DNA from 3 places in the Leclercia sp. AS011 genome. Region 1 is predicted to be linked to each of the others. Evidence: predicted binding sites of a transcription regulator. Region 1 holds the regulator's gene; each other region holds the start of a gene.
The links. The regulator sigma-54, encoded in region 1, starts transcription at its own class of promoters, with help from an activator protein. The targets are predictions, from matches to a motif close to GTTGGCACANNTTTCGCTNT.

Region 1 (4,039 bases):
AGATCTCCGGCGATTCCGGCATGTTACGCACGTCGATGCTGACTGCGGCGGAAATCTGCCGATCGGCAAGGGATTTTGCCAGCTCGGGCAGCAGCACTACCGGCAGGTTATCCACGCAGTAAAAGCCCATATCTTCCAGCGCTCGCAGGGCGACCGATTTCCCGGATCCCGAACGACCGCTGACGATCATCAGCACCATGTACCGTTTCTCCTCAGGACTACAGATGTCAAAGCCATCACCCGATTACGCATCATCCTGATTGCCTTCCGTTTCCGTAATGATTTGATAAAGCTCCTCATCGCTCTGTGCCGCGCGCAAACGGCGACAGATGGTTTTATCCGCCAGACGTTTCGCCACCAGCGAGAGGGTGTGCAAATGTGTTTTGGTCTGATCGGCTGGCACCAGCAGGGCAAACAGCAAATCGACAGGCTGGTTATCAATGGCATCAAAAGCGATAGGTGTTTCCAGCTGAACAAACACGCCTACAGCGCGCAGCGTATCCTCTTCAAGTTTGCCATGGGGAATGGCGATGCCGTTGCCGATGCCGGTACTGCCCATTTTTTCGCGGGTCAGGATCGCTTCAAAGACTACTTGCGGCGGCAGGCTCAGCTGTTTTGCGGCCAGTTCACTGATGATCTCCAGCGCACGTTTTTTGCTCTGGCAGTGGACGGCACTGCGGGTACATTCCTGATTAAGGACACTGCTCAGTTGTAGAGTTGAATCGTTATTCATCATAATTTCACCTAAGCGCTAACTGTACAAAGGGCCCGTTGTGTTTCACAACAGGCCAACCTGCACCCGTTAACTGCCCGGACAATTAGTGTTGTTTCAGTTTATCTTTATGTTTGTTTAGCTGTCGTGCCAGCTTGTCAATCAAGCCGTCGATAGCCGCGTACATGTCTTGTCCTTCCGCACTGGCATGGATCTCGCCTCCGTTGACATGCAGGGTCGCATCCGAGATATGAGTCACTTTTTCCACTTTTAACACAATGTAGACCTGATTGATCCTTTCGAAATACTGCTCAAGCTTGGCGAATTTTGTATTCACAAACTCGCGCAGAGCTTCAGTGATCTCGACGTTGTGTCCAGTGATGTTGAGCTGCATAGTGTCTTCCTTATCGGTTGTGTCAGACCAGTTGTTTACGCTGGTTTGACGGCGGAATGGATAAAGACTCTCGATACTTCGCAACAGTACGGCGTGCCACCATGATACCTTGATCGGACAGCATGGTGGTTAACTTACTGTCGCTCAGTGGTTTCGCGGGGTTTTCCGCGGCGATCAATTTTTTCACCAGCGCCCGGATGGCCGTCGACGAGGCTTCGCCGCCGCCTTCGGTGTTGACATGGCTGGAGAAAAAATACTTAAGCTCAAAAATACCGCGCGGACTGTGGAGATACTTCTGCGTCGTCACGCGGGAAATCGTCGATTCATGCATCTCGACGGCCTGGGCGATATCGGCCAGCACCATCGGCTTCATAAACTCTTCACCCTGTTCGAAAAAGGCCTGCTGCTGCTCAACGATGCAGCGGCTGACGCGCAGCAGGGTATCATTGCGGCTCTCGAGGCTTTTAATCAGCCAACGCGCCTCCTGAAGATTGCTGCGGATAAACTGGTTATCCGAGTCGTTGCGCGAGCTGGTACACATCGAGGCGTACTGCTGATTGATTTGCAGACGCGGGATGCTGTCGGAATTGAGTTCCACGGTCCACAGGCCGTTATGCTTGCGCACCAGCACGTCGGGGATGACGTACTCGGGTTCGCTGGTCTGGATGGACTGACCCGGACGCGGATCCAGCGACTGAATCAGATTGACCGCTTCTTTCAGGATCTCTTCTTTCAGCCGCGTGACGCGCATCAGGGAGCGGAAGTCATGGTTAGCCAGCAGATCCAGATGTTCGCTGACGATCAGGCGCGCCTCTTCCAGCCACGGCGTCTCTTTGACGAACTGCGAAAGCTGGATCAGCAGGCAGTCGCGTAAGTCGCGTGCCGCGACGCCGATCGGATCAAAACGCTGCACGCGCTTGAGAACCGCTTCGACCTCTTCAGGCTCGATCTCGTCGTCGCCGATGCTTTCCAGAATGTCGTCCAGCGACACGGTCAAATAGCCGGTCTCATCGACGGCATCGACAATGGAGGTGGCGATGGCGCGATCGGTATCAGAGAATGGCGTCAGCTCCACCTGCCACATCAGGTAATCCTGTAGCGACTGGGTAGTCTCGCCCTGATAAACCGGTAATTCATCGTCCTGGTAGTCTGCGCGCGTGCCGGATGGCGTACCGGCGGTGTAGATCTCATCCCAGCTGGCATCGAGAGGGAGCTCGTCTGGCATCTCTTTTTGCTCCAGCGCGTCCACGCTGTCGAGCGTTTCGTTGTCCTGGGTTTGCTGAGTTTCTACCTCGTCGTGAAGATCGGTTTGCTCAAGCAGGGGATTACTGTCCAGCGCTTGCTGCAGCTCCTGCTGAAGTTCCAGCGTCGACAGCTGCAACAGACGGATAGCCTGTTGTAACTGCGGCGTCATTGCCAGCTGTTGGCTGAGCCTTAATTGCAAACCTTGCTTCATGTTCAGAGCATTTTTCTCCGTTTACGCGAGACTGAACTTCTACCCTATCAGAGTCTGAAGTCTTCCCCAAGATACACGCGCTTAACATGATCGTCTTCGAGGATCTGCTGCGGGGTACCGTGAGCAATAAGATGGCCCTGGCTGACGATGTAGGCACGCTCACAGACCGCCAGCGTCTCACGCACGTTGTGGTCGGTAATCAGAACCCCCAGGCCGCTGTCGCGCAGATGCTCGATAATCCGTTTGATGTCGATAACCGAAATCGGGTCAACGCCCGCGAAAGGTTCATCGAGGAGAATGAATTTCGGGTTGGCGGCCAGCGCACGGGCAATTTCCACGCGGCGGCGTTCACCGCCGGAGAGGGCCTGACCCAGGCTGTCGCGCAGATGTTCGATATGAAACTCTTCCATCAGCTCGTTGGCGCGATCCTGACGCTGTTCGGCGGTCAAGTCGTCACGGATCTGCAGCACCGCCATCAGGTTGTCGAAGACGCTCAGACGGCGAAAAATGGAGGCTTCCTGCGGCAGGTAACCGATGCCGCGACGGGCACGCGCGTGGAGAGGCAGCAGGCTGATGTCTTCGTCATCAATGATGATGTTACCCGCATCGCGCGGAACAATGCCGACCACCATATAAAAGGTGGTGGTTTTACCCGCACCGTTAGGACCTAACAGGCCGACAATTTCGCCGGAGTTGACGGTCAAACTGACATCTTCCACTACGCGACGGCCCTTGTAGGCTTTGGCGAGATTCTTTGCAGTTAATGTTGCCATAACGAATTAGTTACTCTTTTTCTGTGCCGGGGCCTGAGTGTTATTTTTGTCCTGCAGCTGCGATGGGACCAGGACGGTCGTTACGCGTTTGCCTTTCTCACTGAAGGCCTGCATTTTTTGCTCTTTCACCAGATAGGTGATCTTGTCGCCCTTGATGTTGCTGTCGAGCTGCTCGAGGAACGCATTGCCGGTCAGCACCACGAAGTCTTTCGCCAGCTCGTAGTGCATCTGGGAGGCGTGGCCTTTCACCGGCTTACCGTTGTCCTGCATCTGGTAGAAAGTGGCCGGATTGCCGTAGCCATCGATAATCTCTTTACCGTCTTCCCCGCCAGGACGCGTCACCACCACCTTATCGGCGTTGATTTTGATGGTGCCCTGCGTCACGACAACATTGCCGGTAAAGGTCACCACGTTGCCCTGCATATCGAGCGATTGCGTATCGGATTCGATATGAATTGGCTGCTCGGTATCACCCGTCACAGCAAGTGCAGGCAGGCTGACGGCCAGCATCGCGCTGGCAATAACAAATTTAAGGCTGAGTTTGTTTGCTTGGAATTTCATAGGAGGTTCTAACCTTTTCAATCAGCTCTGCGTTCTTGCTGCGTAAGTTCCCGCGCATTCTCAGACCGCTGGAATTAAATGTTGTGCCGTATAGCGTAACCAGATCCTGCGACGTGACATCCTGAGTCACAAGGTTAATCTGT
Region 2 (4,039 bases), on a different contig from region 1:
GCGTCGAGCGCGCGCGGGTTTGTTCGCGGTGAGTTTTATACCCAGGACGGTGTGCTGGTAGCTTCTACGGTGCAGGAAGGGGTGATGCGCAACCGGGGATGATGTAAAAAAGCCGGGTGGCGGCTTCGCCTTACCCGGCCTACGGTACGCTTTTGTAGGCCCGGTAAACGTAGCGCCACCGGGCAAGACTCTCAACTCACGCGTTATACGCATTCTCGCCGTGGCTGTTGACGTCCAGACCTTCGCGCTCCTGCTCTTCCGGTACGCGCAGACCCACCGTCATGTCCGCCAGCTTGTAGCCGATAAAGGCCACCACGCCGGACCAGACCACGGTGATGCCGATACTTTCCAGCTGCACCAGGACCTGATGACCCATGGTCACGCCTTCTGCGTAGCCGACGCCGCCCAGGGAGGTCGAGGCGAAGATGCCGGTCATAATGCAGCCGACGATGCCGCACACGCCGTGCACGCCAAAGACATCACAAGGATCGTCCACACGCAGCACACGTTTCAGCGCCGTGACGCCCCACAGACCCGCCAGGCCTGCCACAATCCCGACGATCAGCGCACCGCCGACACCGACAAAACCACAGGCCGGGGTAATGCCAACCAGACCCGCAATGGCACCGGAACAGGCACCCAGCAGGGAAGGTTTACCGCGTACCGCCCACTCGCCAAAGATCCAGGAGAGAATCGCACCCGCCGTCGCAATCACGGTGTTCACGAAGGCCAGCGCCGCGATCTCGTTGGCTGCACTGGCGGAACCGGCGTTAAAGCCAAACCAGCCGAAGTAGAGGATCGCCGTACCGGTAAAGACCATCGGCAGGTTGTGCGGTTTGAAGGCCTCTTTGCCAAAACCAACGCGTTTGCCAATCAGGTATGCACCGACCAGGCCCGCCACCGCGGCGTTAATGTGAACCACGGTACCGCCCGCAAAGTCCAGCGCGCCATGGGAAGCTAACAGACCGCCGCCCCAGACCATATGCGCCACCGGCACGTAGGAGAGGGTCAGCCACACCACCACGAAGATCAGCACCGCGGAAAAGCGAATACGTTCCGCCAGCGCCCCGACAATCAGGCCGACGGTGATACAGGCGAATGAGCCCTGGAACGCCACGTGGATGTACTGATAGAAGCTGCCCATCACCGCGGTCAGCTCGATATTTTTCAGCATCGCCCAGTTGAAACTGCCGAAGAAGGCGTTGCCTTCACCGAAGGCCAATGAATAGCCGTAGACCACCCACAGGACGCACACCAGAGCGAAAGTTACCGTCACCTGCGTGAGCATGGAGAGGACGTTTTTACCGCGGATCAGGCCGCCGTAAAATAATGCAATCCCCGGAATGGTCATAAACAGCACCAGCGCGGTGCAAATCATCATAAAGGCGTTATCGGCTTTATCTGCGACCGCCGGTGCCGCCATTGCCAGCCCCGGCAGCAGTGCCAGAGACCCCAGACCTGCTTTGAGTGTTGTTGTGTTCATTTTCTCGCTCCCTATCACTGTGTGCCTGATGTTTTACAGTGCCGCTTCGTCGGCTTCGCCTGTACGAATGCGAATAACGCGTTGCAGCTCAGCAACGAAAATTTTGCCGTCGCCAATTTTGCCGGTGTAGGCGGCTTTACTAATTACGTCGATAACTTCATCCAGCTGATCGTCGGCGATTGCCACGTCAATCTTCACTTTTGGCAGGAAGTTGACGCTGTATTCCGCACCACGGTACAGCTCCGCATGACCTTTCTGTCGCCCAAAGCCTTTCACCTCGGTGACGGTCAGTCCCTGAATACCCATAGAAGAGAGTGCTTCACGCACGTCTTCGAGCTTGAATGGTTTGATGACCACGGTAACCAGCTTCATATATCTCTCCAGTCAGAATTCGGTAATGGCTCGCGAACTGATTAGTTATTGCAAGGGGTGTGCCAGAATTAAAAAGAGAGGAAAGATGAGGCGTGGCGCTGAGAGGACGAAAAAAAACGCACCATGACGGTGCATGATGCGTTTCATTTTTGCACCAACCGATTCAGCGGCTGGCAGGTTGCTTAATTTTAGTGCATCAGGCGCTGAGCGACTCTTCGCGCGTGCTGGCCGCCAGCTCTTCACCGGCCAGCTGCAGCTGATACATCTGCCAGTAACGCCCTTTCGCCTCAAGCAGTTGCTTGTGGGTGCCGCGCTCAACCGCCTGGCCACGATGAAGCACCAGAATGGTATCGGCCTCGACAATGGTCGACAGGCGGTGGGCGATAACCACCAGAGTGGTGTGTTCACGCACTGCGGCCAGCGCCTGCTGGATCGCCTGCTCGGTGCCGGAATCAATGCTGGCCGTGGCTTCATCAAGGATCAGCACCTGCGGCGTTTCAATCAGCACCCGGGCCAGGGCCAGCAGCTGTTTCTGCCCCACCGAGAGGTTATTCCCCTGCTCGCCCAGACGGGTTTGAATGCCGTCATGCAGGCCGCGGGCCAGCTCCGCCAGCTGAACTTTTTCCAGCACGTCCCATACCTGCTCCTCGCTGAACGGCCGCCCGAGCGTGACGTTGGCGAAGAAGGTATCGGCCAGCACCACCGGATCCTGCTGCACCATCGCCACCCCTTTACGCAGCGCGGCGTGGCTCAGGGTGGCGAGCGGACGCCCGTCGAGGCGAATCTCCCCTTCGGTGAGCGGGTAGTAGCCCATCAGCAGGCTGGCGAGAGTACTCTTACCGCTGCCGGTATGGCCCACCAGCGCGACAAAGCTCCGGGAGGGCACCTTCAGATCGATGTCCTGTAAAACCAGCCGGTCATCGCGATAGGCGAAGGAGACCTTATCAAACTCAATGGTGCCGCTTTGCAGGTCACGATTGTCATTGCCGTAGGCCTGACGCGGGCGATCCATCAGCTCGAAGACGCGCTCGCCGGCAACCACCGCCTGCTGCAGCATCGACTGCTGGGTGGTCAGCTCGATCAGCGGCTCGTTAAGACGGCCCAGATAGCTGATAAAGGCATACAGCACCCCGACCTCAATGGTGCCGCCAGCGGCAAAACCAAACTGCATCAGCAGCCCGCACAGCACCAGCGCCGAGAACAGGCTGAGCAGCGGGCGCAGGAGAAAACCATCCAACCGCAGGGTCTGCATGCGGGCCATATAGTGGGAGCGGCTGGCCTCGCCCATGCGCTCGCCAAAACGCTCCTGCTGGCGGAACTGCTGGATAACGCTCATGCCGTTGATCACTTCGTTGAAGCCATCGTTAATATCCGCCAGATAGGCCCGCACGCGGCGGACGATCGGCGTGCTGTAACGCTGGTAGATGATCATCACAATCATCACCGCCGGGAAGATGGCCATCGCCACCAGCGCCATGCGCCACTCGAGGCTGAACATCGCCACCAGCATGGCACCGACCAGGGCGGCGCTACGCAGCACCGTGGCTACCACCGTGACATAGAGATCGCGGATCACTTCCGTATCGTTGGTGACGCGGGAGATGATCTGCCCGACGGGCTGAGTATCGAAGGCGCTCAGGGGCTGGCGCAGGGCGGCATCCATCACGTCGGTACGTAACTGCTGCACCACCCCGACGGCCGCCTGGTTAAACAGCAGCGACTGGGCATAGTGCAGCCCGGCCGCCAGCAGCTGCAGGCCGATATAGGCCACCGCCAGCCCGGTCACCAGGCCGAGCGGAAGGTAGTTTTTAGCCACCATGTTGTCGATGAAATAGCTGATCAGCAGCGGGCCGGTCACTTCGGCAATCGCCGCAATCCACAGCAGTACCACCGCCAGCGACAGCGGTTTGCGCCACGGCGAGCCATACGCCAGCAGGCGTTTAAGGGTGGGCCACAGCTGGGAAAAACTACGCATCGGCGGCCTCCTCGTTCATTTCCGGCACCTCATCCAGCGCCGCTTCCAGTTGTTGATAGCGATACATATCGCGATACCAGCCCGGCTGCTCCGCCAGCTGTTCATGCTGTCCGCGCTGGGCAATATGCCCGTGCTGCATCACCAGAATTTCGCTCGCCTCGGTCAGGGCCGACAGACGGTGGGCACTGATGATCACCGTGCGCCCCTCT
Region 3 (4,039 bases), on a different contig from region 1:
CCGTGCAGGGTGAGCTGAAACGCGGTGCGGGTACGCAGAATAATTTCTCCGCCATCCGCCCCCAATGCCTGCAGGGCATTGCGCACGATGTTCAGCAGTACCTGTTCAATCTGGTCGGGATCGTGCGGCAGTTCCGGCAGGCTGGGATCGTAATCCCGAATCAGCCTGACGTTGTCCGGCAACTCCATTGACACCAGTTTGACGACGCGCTCGGCCACCTTGTGAATGCTCTCGGTAACGTGCATCCCGGGTTGCTGCGGGCCTAACAGGCGATCGACCAGATTACGCAGGCGATCGGCCTGTTCAATAATGACATTGGTGTATTCCGCCAGCGCCGGGTCGGGCAGGGCTTTGGTTAACAGCTGTGCCGCGCCGCGCAGGCCGCCGAGCGGGTTTTTAATCTCGTGGGCCAGGCCGCGCACCAGGTCGCGGGCCGCAATCTGCTGGGCATGCTGGAGCTGCTCCTGGCTCAGGCGACGCTGATTATCCATCGGTGCCATCTCCAGCAGGATCAGGCCTTCCGGTAGCCGCTGCGCCGTCAGGGAGAGAATATGCGAGCGCCCGTCGATCACCAGCGTCACTTCGTTATCGGTGAAGCCTTGTCCCGCCTGCAGGCTCTCCTGCATCAGGCCGATGTTCAGGGAAAAATAACTCAACAACTCGGGTAGCGGCGCACCAAACAGTTTGCGTGAGCTCTGAGCAAGCAACTGCTGGGCCGCTGGATTGGCGTAATGCACCGCCAGATCGTCGTCGACCAGTAAAATGCTGTTGATAAGAGAATTGAGGATCTGCCCAGCATCGGGCAGCGTGCCAGTTGCCATTCAGCAGTCTCCTGGAGTTGGTTGCACTATTTTAGTGCAGTATAGCGTTTCTGCGGTAAAAAGCGCGTAAGATCAGTTTGTTGGTGGAGAAAAAAGCCCATCCGGAGATGGGCTGAAAAGTTTCCACGGCAACAAAAAAACGGCTATCAATCTCGCGCGGAAAGTCCGCGCGAAAGGGATTGAAGATTAGACGCTGTAGTACAGTTCGAACTCAACCGGGTGTGGCGTCATGCGAACGCGATCGTTCTCTTCGATACGCAGCGCGATGTAAGCGTCGATCGCTTCATCAGTGAACACGCCGCCAGCGGTCAGGAACTCACGGTCTGCATCCAGGGCGTTCAGTGCTTCTTCCAGAGAGCCGGCAACCTGTGGGATCTCTTTCGCTTCTTCTGGCGGCAGGTCGTACAGGTTTTTGTCCATGGCTTCGCCTGGGTGGATTTTGTTCTTGATACCGTCCAGACCCGCCATCAGCAGTGCTGCGAAGCACAGGTATGGGTTAGCCGCTGGATCCGGGAAGCGCACTTCGATACGACGTGCTTTCGGAGACGCAACAACCGGGATACGGATAGAAGCAGAACGGTTACGGGCAGAGTACGCCAGCATAACTGGGGCTTCGTAGCCTGGGACCAGACGCTTGTAAGAGTTGGTGGTTGGGTTCGCCAGGGCGTTGATCGCTTTAGCGTGTTTGATAACACCACCGATGTAGTGCAGCGCCTGCTCGGACAGACCGGCATATTTGTCGCCAGAGAACAGGTTGGTACCGTTCTTGGACAGAGACATGTGGCAGTGCATACCGGAACCGTTGTCGCCAAACATTGGTTTTGGCATGAAGGTCGCGGTTTTACCGAAACGGTGCGCAACGTTGTGCACAACGTATTTGTAGATCTGAATTTCGTCCGCTTTCTTGGTCATGGTGTTGAAACGGGTGGCGATTTCGTTCTGGCCCGCCGTCGCAACTTCATGGTGGTGCGCTTCAACAACCAGGCCCATCTCTTCCATGATCAGACACATGGTAGAACGGATGTCCTGTGAAGAGTCGACCGGTGGAACCGGGAAGTAACCGCCTTTAACAGCAGGACGGTGACCTTTGTTACCGCCTTCGTATTTGGTGGAGGAGTTCCATGCGCCTTCGATATCATCGATAGCAACGTGGGAACCGGAAGTGGTCGCACCAAAACGGATGTCGTCGAACAGGAAGAACTCTGGCTCTGGCCCGAACAGAACGGTGTCAGCGATGCCGGTGGAGCGCAGGTACTCTTCAGCGCGTTTAGCGATAGAGCGTGGGTCGCGGTCGTAGCCCTGCAGGGTGCCTGGCTCGAGGATATCGCAACGGATGATCAGGGTAGACTCTTCGAAGAACGGGTCAATGAGCGCAGTGGATGCGTCAGGCATCAGAACCATGTCGGATTCGTTGATACCTTTCCAGCCGCCAATCGAGGAGCCGTCAAACATTTTGCCTTCTTCAAAGAATTCGGCATTCACCTGATGAGCAGGAATAGTGACGTGCTGTTCTTTGCCTTTGGTATCGGTGAAGCGCAGATCAACAAACTTCACTTCATGTTCGTTCAGCATCGTCAAAACGTGTTCAGCGGACATACTTAACTCTCCAGATTGGTCATTGTCGTCGTGGTAACGAGGTCTTCAAATTCTGTTTGTACTGGCTGGTGCCATGTATTTTTTATAAAGCGAAATCTGTGCCAACTTTTAAAACACCCCAAAAAGGCGCTATCATGCGCACCATAGTGCAAAAGGGCTGCACCATGATGGTTTTGTTGCACCAGTATAGTGCTTCAATGTGAACATTGAGCACCATATTGGTGCAATTTACGTTAAAGTGCCCTTTTACCGCTCCGTGAAAGCGATCACAAAGCATCTCTGCGATACTTGTTTGCGGGGGATGTTTGTGATCCTGTTTTGTAGTGCGATTAATCCGTGTACAATAACGCGCTATTTCTAAATGCCTGAGGCAAAGTTGTGATCGAAAATCTGCGTAATATCGCCATCATCGCGCACGTTGACCATGGTAAAACTACCCTGGTTGATAAGCTGCTGCAGCAATCCGGTACGTTCGACGCGCGTGCCGAAACTCAAGAACGTGTGATGGACTCCAACGATTTGGAGAAAGAGCGTGGGATTACCATCCTCGCTAAAAACACCGCTATCAAATGGAATGACTACCGTATCAACATCGTTGATACCCCGGGGCACGCCGACTTCGGTGGTGAAGTTGAACGTGTAATGTCCATGGTCGATTCCGTGCTGCTGGTCGTTGACGCAATGGATGGCCCAATGCCGCAGACGCGCTTCGTTACCAAGAAGGCATTTGCCCATGGTCTGAAGCCAATCGTGGTTATCAACAAAGTTGACCGCCCTGGCGCGCGTCCCGACTGGGTTGTTGATCAGGTCTTCGACCTGTTCGTTAACCTCGACGCAACCGACGAGCAGCTGGACTTCCCTATCGTTTACGCTTCTGCGCTGAACGGTATCGCGGGTCTGGACCACGAAGAAATGGCTGAAGACATGACCCCGCTGTACCAGGCGATTGTTGACCGTGTTCCTGCGCCGAACGTCGATGTTGAAGGCACCCTGCAGATGCAGATCTCTCAGCTCGACTACAACAACTATGTTGGCGTTATCGGCATTGGTCGTATCAAGCGCGGTAAAGTGAAGCCTAACCAGCAGGTCACTATCATCGATAGCGAAGGTAAAACCCGTAACGGTAAAGTCGGTAAAGTACTGACCCACCTGGGCCTTGAGCGTATCGAGAGCGACATCGCTGAAGCGGGCGACATCATCGCGATCACCGGTCTGGGCGAGCTGAACATCTCTGATACCATTTGCGACACGCAAGCGGTAGAAGCGCTGCCAGCCCTGTCTGTTGATGAACCGACTGTAACCATGTTCTTCAACGTCAACACCTCTCCGTTCTGTGGTAAAGAAGGTAAGTTCGTTACCTCTCGTCAGATCCTTGACCGCCTGAACAAAGAGCTGGTGCACAACGTTGCGCTGCGTGTTGAAGAAACGCCAGACGCTGACGCATTCCGCGTTTCCGGTCGTGGTGAGCTGCACCTGTCAGTTCTGATCGAAAACATGCGTCGTGAAGGTTTCGAAATGGCGGTTTCCCGTCCGAAAGTAATCTTCCGCGAAATCGACGGCCGTAAACAAGAGCCGTTCGAAAACGTAACGCTGGACGTCGAAGAGCAGCACCAGGGGTCTGT

Region 2: the regulator sigma-54 is predicted to act here: its motif matches at 1,903-1,922, upstream of glnK (P-II family nitrogen regulator).
Region 3: the regulator sigma-54 is predicted to act here: its motif matches at 2,504-2,523, upstream of glnA (glutamate--ammonia ligase).

What each region holds. Positions count from the first base shown of each region.
Region 1 is NZ_JBBCMA010000004.1:82,490-86,528, forward strand. Features, by position in the region: gene rapZ (RNase adapter RapZ) at 1-199, opposite strand, end outside; gene ptsN (PTS IIA-like nitrogen regulatory protein PtsN) at 245-736, opposite strand; gene hpf (ribosome hibernation promoting factor) at 819-1,106, opposite strand; gene rpoN (RNA polymerase factor sigma-54) at 1,129-2,562, opposite strand; gene lptB (LPS export ABC transporter ATP-binding protein) at 2,610-3,335, opposite strand; gene lptA (lipopolysaccharide ABC transporter substrate-binding protein LptA) at 3,342-3,896, opposite strand; gene lptC (LPS export ABC transporter periplasmic protein LptC) at 3,865-4,039, opposite strand, start outside.
Region 2 is NZ_JBBCMA010000001.1:2,453,689-2,457,727, forward strand. Features, by position in the region: gene tesB (acyl-CoA thioesterase II) at 1-102, shown strand, start outside; gene amtB (ammonium transporter AmtB) at 197-1,483, opposite strand; gene glnK (P-II family nitrogen regulator) at 1,517-1,855, opposite strand; gene WFO70_RS11660 (SmdB family multidrug efflux ABC transporter permease/ATP-binding protein) at 2,052-3,830, opposite strand; gene WFO70_RS11665 (SmdA family multidrug ABC transporter permease/ATP-binding protein) at 3,823-4,039, opposite strand, start outside.
Region 3 is NZ_JBBCMA010000008.1:90,622-94,660, reverse strand. Features, by position in the region: gene glnL (nitrogen regulation protein NR(II)) at 1-821, opposite strand, end outside; gene glnA (glutamate--ammonia ligase) at 1,008-2,417, opposite strand; gene typA (ribosome-dependent GTPase TypA) at 2,796-4,039, shown strand, end outside.